Regions from separate parts of the Thauera sp. WH-2 genome, predicted to be linked through region 1. Evidence: predicted binding sites of a transcription regulator. Region 1 holds the regulator's gene; the other holds the start of a gene.

Region 1 (5,550 bases):
ATCTTCACGCCGAGAATGTCCTGGGTCTCCTGCTGTAGCGGAAGACGGCTCGGATCTCCCGGACCGGGCTGGCGGCGGTCGAGGTGGCAAATCAGGCGCAGGCGCATCTTGCGGCGGCAGGCGGTCTCGCCGAAGATCGTGCGGATGTCGAGGAGCCCCAGACCACGTACCTCGATGAAATCCTGCAGCATCTCGGGGCTTCGCCCCTCGAGTACAGTGGGCGCGATGCGCGAGAATTCGACCACGTCGTCCGCGACGAGGCCGTGGCCGCGTGAGATGAGCTCCAGGCCGAGCTCGGATTTGCCGGCCCCCGAGTCGCCGGTGATCAGCACGCCGAGCCCCAACACATCCATGAACACGCCATGGAGCGAGACCTTCTCGGCGAGCTCGCGCGAGAGATAGAGGCGGAGCTGGTCGATCACGCCCGCCGAAGGGTGGCGCGCGGTGAACAGCGCTACGTCGTGGGCCTCGCAGATGCCGTGCAGGATGTTGGGCACCTCGCAGCCGTCGGCGACGATGATGGCTGGCGGGTGCGCCGACAGGATCTCGTTGAGATGGTGAGCGACCTTCTCGTTGGAGTGGCGTTGCGCCCAGGCCAGTTCGGCGCTGCCGAGCACCTGCAGTCGGGTGGGGTGGATCAGATTGAGGTGGCCGACCAGATCAGCCGGCCAGATGCGCTCTTCGCCCACGCTGAGGCGGGCCTCGAGCGGCCCGCTGACGTGGATCAGGCTGAGACTGTCGCGATGGGTCTCATACAGCCGGGTCAGGCTGGTCTGCCGCATGGGCGCCCCAGTTCATGAACATCTGGTGGATGTGTGCCGCATCCGGCGCATTCAGCAGCGCTTCGCGGAATGCGCGATCGCTGAACATCTGCGCAAGTTCGGAGAGCAACTGCAGGTGTGTCTCGTTGGCCTGTTCGGGCACGAGCAGTACGAACAGCATGCTGACCGGGCGGCCGTCCGGCGCATCGAACTGGACTGGCGTGGCCAGGCGCAGGAAGGCGCCCGCTGCATCCTTGAGGCCCTTGATGCGGCCGTGCGGGATCGCGATGCCCTGCCCGAGGCCGGTGGAGCCCAGGCGTTCGCGGGTGAACAGGCTGTCGAAAACGGTGCTGCGACCGATGCCCTGGTTGTTCTCGAAAAGCAGGCCGGCCTGCTCGAAGACGCGCTTCTTGCTGCTGGCGTCGAGGTCGACCACCACATTGGGAAGTGGCAGGAGTTGGGATATCAGGCTCATTCGCAGGTGTGCAAACACGACGCCCCGGTCTTCCAGGTCGCCGGGGCGACTGTCGTTCCGGGGCGGGCGCCGCAGGCGTCGTCAAAACGCGCGCATTATAACCACAACCGCGCCCCGGTCATGGGGCTGTAACGAAAGGCTCAGTCCTCGGGGGTCTGGTGCTTCAGCGACTCGTGGTTGTGCTCGGCCATCTTCTGCTTGTATTTCTGCACCTGGCGGTCGAGCTTGTCGGTCATCGAGTCGATGGCGGCGTACAGGTCGGCATCGTCGCTTTCAACGAAGATGTCCTTGCCGCGCACGTGCAGGGTCACTTCGGCCTTCTGCTTGAGCTTCTCGACGGAGAGGATTACCGCAACGCTGGTGACGTTGTCGAAGTGGCGGATGACGCGATCGAGCTTGGAGGTGACGTAGTCGCGGATGGCCGGGGTAACTTCGACATGATGCCCGGTGATGTTGAGATTCATGGTGACTCCTGTGGTTGTCAGATGGATTTGCGCATGCTGACCGGCGGGATATTGAGGGATTCGCGATACTTGGCGATGGTGCGCCGTGCGACCACGATACCCTGCTGGCCTAGAATCTCGGCAATCTTGGCGTCGGACAGCGGTTTCTTGCTGTCTTCGGCTTCCACCAACTGGCGAATCAGCGCGCGAATCGCCGTGGAAGAGGCCGCCCCACCGGTGTCGGTGGCGACATGACTGCCGAAGAAATACTTGAGCTCGAACACGCCGCGCGGTGTCGCCATGTACTTTTGCGTGGTCACGCGCGAAATGGTCGACTCGTGCAGTTCAAGCTGGTCGGCGATCTCCCGCAGCGTGAGCGGGCGCATGGCCACAGGGCCATGATCGAAGAACTGCCGCTGCTGGTCAACGATGGCCTGGGAAACGCGGAGGATGGTGTCGAAGCGTTGCTGCACGTTGCGGATCAGCCAGCGTGCCTCCTGCAACTGGCCGCCCAGTCCGCCGCCCTGGCCGCGGTTCTGCTGCAGCAGGCTGGCGTACAGGCGGTTGATGCGCAGGCGCGGCATGGCGTCCTGGTTGAGACTGACCGACCAGCGCCCGCGCACCTTGCGTACGACCACGTCGGGCAGCACATAGCGTGTCTCGCTGGTGGAATAGCGCGAGCCGGGGTGCGGGTCGAGGCTGCAGATCAGTGCGTGCGCCGCGCGCAGCGCTTCGTCGTCCGAGCCAGTGAGCTTCTTCAGTTTGGCGAAGTTGCGTTCGGCGAGCAGTTCCAGGTGCTTGGTGGCGACCTCGAGGGCGAGTGCTCGCGTCGCGCACTCTGGCAGTGTGCGCAACTGCAGCGCGAGACATTCCTGCGGCGAGCGCGCGCCGATGCCCGCTGGTTCGAGGTTCTGCACATGGTGCAGGGCAATGCTCAGGTCTTCGAGTTCGATGCCCGATTCGGGCGGCAGCAGTTCGAGTAGTTCCTCAAGCGGCTGGTGCAGATAGCCGTCATCGTCCAGCGCCTCGACGATGAATCGCACCAGCGCGCGGTCGTGATCCGACAGCGGCGACAGGGCGATCTGCTGATCGAGGTGGTCGCGCAGCGAGATGCCGGCGGCCTGAAACTCTTGATAATCGATGTCCTCATCGTCCTCGCTGCGGCTGGAGGCCCCGGTGCCCACGCTGGACCAGTCGATGCTCTCATCCTCGCTGCTGCCCTCTCCGCCTTCGTGCTGCAGAGCCTCGCTGCCGGATTCGGCGGGGCCTTCGCCCTGCGGTGCTTCCTGGTGGGATTGTTCGCTGGGCGTGCTTGCGGCGGCGGGCAGGAACTCGCCTTCGCCCTCCTCGCGCTCGAGCATCGGGTTTTCCAGCAGGAAGCGCTCGATCTCCTGATTCAGCTCGATCGTCGATAGCTGCAGCAGCTTGATCGACTGCTGCAGTTGCGGCGTCAGTGTGAGGTGCTGCGAGAGCTTGAGCTGGAGGCTGGGCTTCATGGCGTGAGCAGGGGCGCGCAGTCAGAGCCGGAAGTGCTCGCCAAGGTAGACCTGGCGCACCTGCTCGTTCTCGATGATCTCGGTCGGTGCGCCACTGGCGAGCACACGGCCTTCGCTGATGATGTAGGCGCGATCGCAGATACCGAGCGTCTCGCGTACGTTGTGGTCGGTGATCAGCACGCCGATGCCGCGCTCCTTCAGGAAGCGGATGATCTTCTGGATGTCGATGACCGCGATCGGGTCCACGCCGGCGAAGGGTTCGTCGAGCAGGATCAGGCGCGGATCGGTGGCCAGCGCCCGGGCGATCTCGCAGCGGCGGCGCTCGCCGCCCGACAGCGAGATCGCGGTGCTGTCGCGCAGGTGGTGGATGCCGAGTTCGATCAGCAGCTCTTCGAGCCGCTCGCCGACCTTGCGCTTGTCCAGCCCCTGCAGCTCGAGCACCGCCTGGATGTTCTCGGCCACGGTGAGCTTGCGGAAGACGCTCATCTCCTGCGGGAGGTAGGAAAGGCCCAGGCGTGCGCGGGCGTGGATCGGCAGATGGGTCAGATCCTTCCCGTCCAGGGTGATCTGCCCGCCGTCCGCGCGCACGAGGCCGACGATCATGTAGAAGCAGGTGGTCTTGCCTGCGCCGTTGGGTCCGAGCAGGCCGACGACCTCGCCCGAGCCGACCTCGAAGCCAACGTCGTGCACCACGGTGCGCGCCTTGTAGCGCTTTTGCAGTCCGGCGACCTTAAGCAGACTCATCGTGGGGCTCTTTCAGCAGCTTGCGGATCAGTTCGGGTGCAAAACCCCGGGTTTGCAGGAAGCGCGCCTGGCGGGCCCATTCACGGGTTTCGGTGGGCGGCGTGGAAAATCGGCCGCGCAGCACGCTGCGAGCACGGTCGAGCTCCGATTCTACGCACTCGGTCGCGAGCGCAGCGTCGATCAGATCACGGTCGATTCCGCGCAGTGTGAGCTCCCTGCGCAGCCGTGTCTCGCCGAAGCGGGCCGACTTGCTGCGCACGAAGACTTCGGCATAGCGGCTGTCGGACTGCAGGCCGAGTTCGCCCATGCGCGCGATCACGGCCTGGATCTCGTCGTGCTCGCCATGCGAGGCGAGCTTGCGCGCCAACTCGGCACGCGAGTGGTCGCGGCGGGCGAGGTGGCGAAGCGCGCGCTCGCGCAGGCTCGGCTCGCCCATGTGCGCGGCTCCGCTCAGGCCTCGGCAGGGGCGGAAGCCGGGCTGGCAGGCGCCATCTCGGGCAGGCCGACCGCGGCGCGGACCTTGTTCTCGATCTCGCGTGCGAGCGCGGGATTGTTGCGCAGGAACTCGCGCGAGTTGTCCTTGCCCTGGCCGATCTTGTCGCCGTTGTATGCGTACCAGGCGCCGGACTTGTCGACGATCTTGCGCTCCACGCCGAGGTCGATGATCTCGCCCTCGCGTGAGATGCCCTCGCCGTAGAGGATGTCGAAGTGCGCTTCCTTGAATGGTGGCGAGACCTTGTTCTTGACCACCTTGACGCGGGTCTCGGACCCGACCACTTCGTCGCCCTTCTTGATCGTACCGGTGCGGCGGATGTCCATGCGCACCGAGGCATAGAACTTGAGCGCGTTGCCGCCGGTAGTCGTCTCCGGGCTGCCGAACATCACACCGATCTTCATGCGGATCTGGTTGATGAAGATGACCAGGGTATTGGTGCGCTTGATGTTTGCGGTGAGTTTGCGCAGCGCTTGCGACATCAGGCGGGCCTGCAGGCCGGGGAGCTGGTCGCCCATCTCGCCTTCGATCTCGGCCTTGGGCGTGAGCGCGGCGACCGAGTCGACCACCACGATGTCCACGCCGCCCGAGCGCACCAGCATGTCGGCGATTTCCAGCGCCTGCTCGCCGGTGTCGGGCTGCGAGATCAGCAGATCTTCGATGTTGACGCCGAGCTTCTCGGCGTAGCCGACGTCGAGCGCGTGCTCGGCGTCGATGAAGGCTGCGGTGCCCCCGAGCTTCTGCATCTCGGCGATGACCTGCAGCGTGAGCGTGGTCTTGCCGGAAGATTCGGGGCCGTAGATTTCGACCACCCGACCGCGCGGCAGGCCGCCGAGGCCGAGTGCGATGTCGAGCCCGAGGGACCCGGTGGAGACGGTCTGGATATCGCGCTCGACGTTGCCGTCGCCCATGCGCATGATCGAGCCCTTGCCGAACTGCTTCTCGATCTGCGAGAGCGCTGCGGCGAGAGCCTTGGCCTTGTTGTCGTCCATTGGAGTGCGTCCTGTCTGGTTGAGCGAATTATGGCACAAAGATTGCAGGCCTGCGGTCTGCCGTGCCGCCGCCATCAGTGTAAGGCCTGTATGGGAGTACAGTAAATACGTGAAGCCCTGGACGGCTGCAAGCAGTTGGAGGCAGG
Region 2 (5,550 bases), on a different contig from region 1:
CGCCGACCCGGCCGACACGGACCATCCCTATGGACACGGCCGCATCGAGACCGCGACCACGCTCGTGCTGGGCGCGGTGCTCGCGGGGGTGGGCATCGGCTTCCTGTGGAGTTCGGGCGTGCGCCTGCAGCACATGGACGCATTGCCGGAGCTGCATCCGGCTGCACTGATCATGGCGCTGATCACCCTGTTCGCCAAAGAGGGGCTGTTCCGATTCACGCTCTCGGCCGCACGCCGCCTGCGCGCGCCCGTACTCGAGGCCAACGCCTGGCACGCGCGCTCGGACGCTGCCTCCTCACTGGTGGTGGCGGCGGGCATCGGCGGCAGCCTGGCGGGCTACCCCTTTCTGGAGCCGCTCGCGGCGGCAGTGGTCGGTTTCCTGATCCTGCACATGGGGCTGAAGCTGGCCTGGAAGGCGGTCGGCGAGCTGATCGACACGGGACTCCCCGAGGAGGAACTCCAGCGTCTGCGCAAGACGATCGAGGACACGCCGGGCGTCATCGGGCTGCACGACATGCGCACCCGGCGCATGGCCGACCGCGTGCTTTGCGATGCCCATGTGCAGGTCGATCCACGCATCACGGTATCCGAGGGGCACCGCATCTCCGACGCGGTTTACATGCGCGTTCGCACTGCACACCCCGAGGTGCGCGACGTGCTGGTTCACATCGATCCGGAAGACGACGGCGACCTGCAGGTCGTGCCGCCGGGCCCACTACCCGAACGTGCGGAGATCGTCGCCAGCATGCGCACACTGCTCGGCGCGGACTTGCCCCCGCCCTCGCGCGTGCAGATCCACTACCTCGGCCAGCGCGTCGAGGTTGAACTCTTCCTGTCTTCGGCCCCCGCCGGCCTGGAACTCGACGCACTGCAACAGCGCATCGCACGCTGGCTCAGGGCCTACCCCCGCTTTCGGAGCATCCGGGTATTCCACACCCTTGCACCATGACGGTGCATGCCAACCCCGCACCGCACCACCTGGGTGCAGAATCAGGCGGACTCAGGCACCGCTTTCGGGCATCGCCCCTTATGGCACAATGATTCGCGCATCTGCGAAACTTGGCACGCTTACTGCTTAGTGCCTTGCACAGACATCCGGTGCAACGACCTCGACCTCTTGCGGCCGCTGCTCCACCCGCTCAACACCCGCATCGCCTCATCTCACCAGGAGTGAAAATGAACGCCCAAGACGTCATGAAGCTGATCCAGGAAAACGAAGTGCGCTTCGTGGACCTGCGCTTTACCGATACCCGCGGCAAGGAGCAGCACGTCGGCCTGCCCGTGTCCGCTTTCGAAGAAGAGCACTTCGAGCACGGCCATCCCTTCGACGGCTCGTCGATCGCGGGCTGGAAAGGCATCCAGGCTTCGGACATGGTGCTGATGCCCGAGCCCTCGTCCGCCTACATCGACCCCTTCTTCGACGAGACCACGCTGGTCATCACCTGCGACGTCATCGAACCGTCCGACGGCAAGGGCTACGACCGCGACCCGCGCTCGATCGCCAAGCGCGCCGAGGCCTACCTGAAGAGCACGGGCATCGGCGACACCGCTTTCTTCGGCCCGGAACCCGAGTTCTTCATCTTCGACTCGGTCGAGTGGTCGGTGGACATGTCGGGCGTGTACAGCAAGATCATCTCGGAAGAGGCCGCCTGGTCCACCGCCGACAAGTTCGAGGGCGGCAACACCGGCCACCGTCCGCGCGTCAAGGGCGGCTACTTCCCGGTCCCGCCGGTCGACAGCCTGAACGATGTGCGCGCCGCCATGTGCCTCGCACTCGAGGCCTGCGGCGTGCCGGTCGAGGTGCACCACCACGAGGTGGCCAACGCCGGCCAGTGCGAGATCGGTACCAAGTTCAGCACGCTGACCAAGCGCGCCGACTGGACCCAGGTCCTGAAGTACATCGTGCACAACGTTGCACACCAGTACGGCAAGACCGCCACCTTCATGCCCAAGCCCATCGTCGGCGACAACGGCTCCGGCATGCACGTGCACCAGTCGATCTGGAAGGACGGCCAGAACCTGTTCGCAGGTAACGGCTACGCCGGCCTGTCCGAGATGGCCCTGTACTACATCGGCGGCATCATCAAGCATGCCCGTGCGCTCAACGCCATCACCAACCCGGGCACCAACTCGTACAAGCGCCTGGTGCCGCACTATGAGGCCCCGACCAAGCTGGCCTACTCGGCACGCAACCGCTCGGCCTCGATCCGCATCCCCTACACTGCCAACCCGAAGGGCCGCCGCATCGAAGCACGCTTCCCGGATCCCCTGGCCAACCCCTACCTGTGCTTCGCCGCGCTGATGATGGCGGGTCTGGACGGCATCCAGAACAAGATCCACCCAGGCGACCCGGCCGACAAGAACCTGTACGACCTGCCGCCGGAAGAGGATGCGCTGATCCCGACCGTGTGCACCAGCCTCGAGCAGGCGCTGGAGTATCTCGACAAGGATCGCGAATTCCTGACCCGTGGCGGCGTGTTCTCCAACGACTTCATCGACGCCTACATCGCACTCAAGCAGGAAGAGGTCGACCGCATGCGCATCACCACTCACCCGGTGGAATTCGACATGTACTACAGCCTGTAATCCAGGGCTTACTGCGCAGTCAGGAAAGGACGGGCATTGCCCGTCCTTTTTTTCTGGAGTCTAATCAGGCTTCATTCCGCAAGGGCAAGGGCGCACGACCGTGCATTCGCCACGGAAGCGCCCCCCAGGACACGCGCATGCATCCATCGAAACTCCTTCCCCTGATCCTGCTTGCCGGCCTCGCCCCGTCTGCATGGGCCGACATCTACAAGTGCACCGACCCCGACGGACGAGTGACCTACACCAACGACCGCTCGCTCGGACGCGGCTGTGTACGCCTCGAGTCAGACCAGGCGGTGTCGACCATCCCCGCGCCCCCGCGCAGCCCGGCAGCGAGCACGCCAAAGGGCACGCCTGCGGCGGCGACGCCCGGAAGTTTTCCGCGCGTAAGCCCCGACGATCAGCGCAACCGTGACGACGCACGCCTCAAGGTTCTCGCGGGCGAACTCGAGCACGAGGAAAAGTCCCTCGCCGAAGCCGAGCAGGCGCTCGCCGAACAGGAGTCAATCCGAACGGGCGACGAGCGCAACTACCAGAAGGTGCTCGATCGCCTGCAGCCCTTCAAGGACAAGGTCGAGCTCCACAAACGCAACATCGAGGCCCTGCGCCGGGAGATCTCGGGTCTGCGATGATCCACATCTGGCGCGTATCTTGCTTCTGATCGAAAGAATCCCTCGGACGCGCCCATGCCAACCCCTCCCAGCCACACCGCCGCAGCCCCATTTGCCGGACTCGAGTTGCTGTCCTCTGCCGTCATCCTGGTGGATGGGCAGTTGGCGATCCGCTATATCAATCCGGGCGCAGAAAATCTCTTCGCCATCAGCCAGCGCAAGCTGCTCGGCCAGCCTCTCGAGCGTCTGCTCGGGAAGCCCGCGGGGCTGAGCGCGGCACTCGAGAACGCACTGCGCACGAACTGGAGCTACACCGGGCAGGACCTCACGGTAACCTGCAGGGAAGCCAGCCCGATCCGCCTGGACTGCACGGTCACACCCATCGAGGCGGCGGGCGCACGTTTGCTGCTGGAGTTCCGCCCCATCGACGCACAGCTGAGGGTCGCACGGGAAGAACAGCTGCTCCAGCAGCAGCAGGCCAACCGAGAGCTGATCCGCAACCTCGCGCACGAGATCAAGAACCCGCTGGGCGGCATCCGCGGCTCGGCACAGTTGCTGCAGCACGAGCTTGACGACCCGCAGCTGCGCGAGTTCACCGACGTCATCATCGCCGAAGCGGACCGCCTGCAGGACCTGATGAACCGGCTGCTGAGCTCACACTGCATGATGCGGCCGGCGGCGCTCAACATTCATGACGTGCTCGAGCGGGTGCGCAGGTTGATCCTCGCGGAGTTTCCCGCCCTCGACATCCGCCGCGACTACGACCTCAGCCTGCCCGAGCTCACCGCCGACCGCGAACAGCTCATCCAGGCCGTGCTGAACATCGTGCGCAACGCAGCCCAGGCGCTCGGTGGCAGTGGCGAGATCAGGTTGCGCACCCGGGTTGCACGCCAGGTGACACTCGCCAAGCGCCGGTACCGGCTGGCACTGGAATTGCAAGTGATCGACAACGGCCCCGGCATCCCCGCGGAGATCCGCGACCGGATCTTCTATCCGCTGGTCTCCGGGCGCGAGGGCGGTAGCGGGCTAGGGCTGTCGCTCGCGCAAAGTTTCATCGAGCAACATCAGGGCATGATCGAGGTCGACAGCCGCCCCGGGCGCACCTGCTTCACGATCCTGCTGCCGATTACCGAGCGCGCCTGAGCGCCTTCGTGCCCCGCCCCCGCGGGAGACCGAAGCGCCGGCACGCACCAAAAAGGTGCATAGACCATGAACACCGTCTGGATCATCGACGACGACCGCTCCATCCGCTGGGTGCTGGAAAAGGCACTCGGCAGGGAGGGCATCGACCACGCCAGTTTCAGCTCCGCAGGCGACGCACTCGCAGAACTCGAGCGTACCCCGCAAGCCCCAGCCGCACTGCTGTCCGACATCCGCATGCCGGGCGAAACAGGGCTGGACCTGCTGCGCAAGGTCAAGGAGCACCACCCTCACCTGCCGGTCATCATCATGACGGCCTATTCGGACCTGGACAGCGCGGTGGCGGCCTTCCAGGGCGGCGCCTTCGAGTACCTGCCCAAGCCCTTCGACGTAGACCAGGCGGTAGCACTGGTGCGCCGTGCGCTCGAGCAGACTGCGCACCAGCATGGTGCGAGCGAGGAAACCTCCCTCGCGCCCGAAATCCTCGGCCAGGCGCCGGCGATGCAGGAGGTGTTCCGCGCGATCGGCCGCCTCGCCCACTCCCACGCCACAGTGCTGATCAACGGTGAGTCCGGGTCGGGAAAGGAGCTCGTGGCCCGCGCACTGCACCGCCACAGCCCGCGCCGTGACGCCCCCTTCATCGCCATCAACACCGCGGCCATCCCGCGCGACCTGCTTGAATCCGAGCTTTTCGGCCATGAGCGTGGCGCCTTCACCGGGGCCGCGACCCAGCGCCGCGGACGCTTCGAGCAAGCCGATGGCGGAACCCTGTTCCTGGATGAGATCGGCGATATGCCGGCCGAGCTGCAGACACGGCTGCTGCGCGTGCTCTCCGACGGCCACTTCTACCGCGTCGGCGGCCAGCAGCCAATCCGCGCAAACGTTCGCGTGATTGCCGCCACCCATCAGGACCTGGAAGAACGCGTGCGCCAAGGCCTGTTCCGCGAGGATCTTTTCCACCGCCTCAACGTCATCCGCCTGCGCCTGCCGCCGCTCCGCGAACGGCGCGAGGACATCCCGCTACTGGTACGCCACTTCCTGCAGAAGAGTGCGCAAGATCTCGGCGTGGAACGCAAGCGTATCTCCGACGCCGCGCTCGATTACCTTCAGGGCCAACCCTTCCCGGGCAACGTACGCCAGCTGGAAAACCTGTGCCACTGGCTGACGGTGATGGCGCCAGCCCAGATCGTCGAGGTCGCCGATCTGCCGCCCG

Evidence for each region. Region 1 encodes sigma-54, which starts transcription at its own class of promoters, with help from an activator protein. Its sites were predicted from a motif close to TGGCACGCTTNCTGCTNA; they were not measured.
Region 2: a site for sigma-54 is predicted at 1,061-1,078, ahead of glnA (type I glutamate--ammonia ligase). Genes of this name have one in related genera too.

Annotation. Positions count from the first base shown of each region.
Region 1 covers NZ_JBLWFG010000003.1:10,216-15,765, reverse strand. Annotated here, with positions in the region: gene hprK (HPr(Ser) kinase/phosphatase) at 1-782, opposite strand, end outside; gene ptsN (PTS IIA-like nitrogen regulatory protein PtsN) at 751-1,236, opposite strand; gene hpf (ribosome hibernation-promoting factor, HPF/YfiA family) at 1,377-1,700, opposite strand; gene ACNKW1_RS06605 (RNA polymerase factor sigma-54) at 1,718-3,175, opposite strand; gene lptB (LPS export ABC transporter ATP-binding protein) at 3,197-3,919, opposite strand; gene ACNKW1_RS06595 (regulatory protein RecX) at 3,906-4,355, opposite strand; gene recA (recombinase RecA) at 4,370-5,404, opposite strand.
Region 2 covers NZ_JBLWFG010000014.1:13,410-18,959, forward strand. Annotated here, with positions in the region: gene ACNKW1_RS15305 (cation diffusion facilitator family transporter) at 1-949, shown strand, start outside; gene glnA (type I glutamate--ammonia ligase) at 1,177-2,586, shown strand; gene ACNKW1_RS15315 (DUF4124 domain-containing protein) at 2,724-3,218, shown strand; gene glnL (nitrogen regulation protein NR(II)) at 3,273-4,340, shown strand; gene ntrC (nitrogen regulation protein NR(I)) at 4,407-5,550, shown strand, end outside.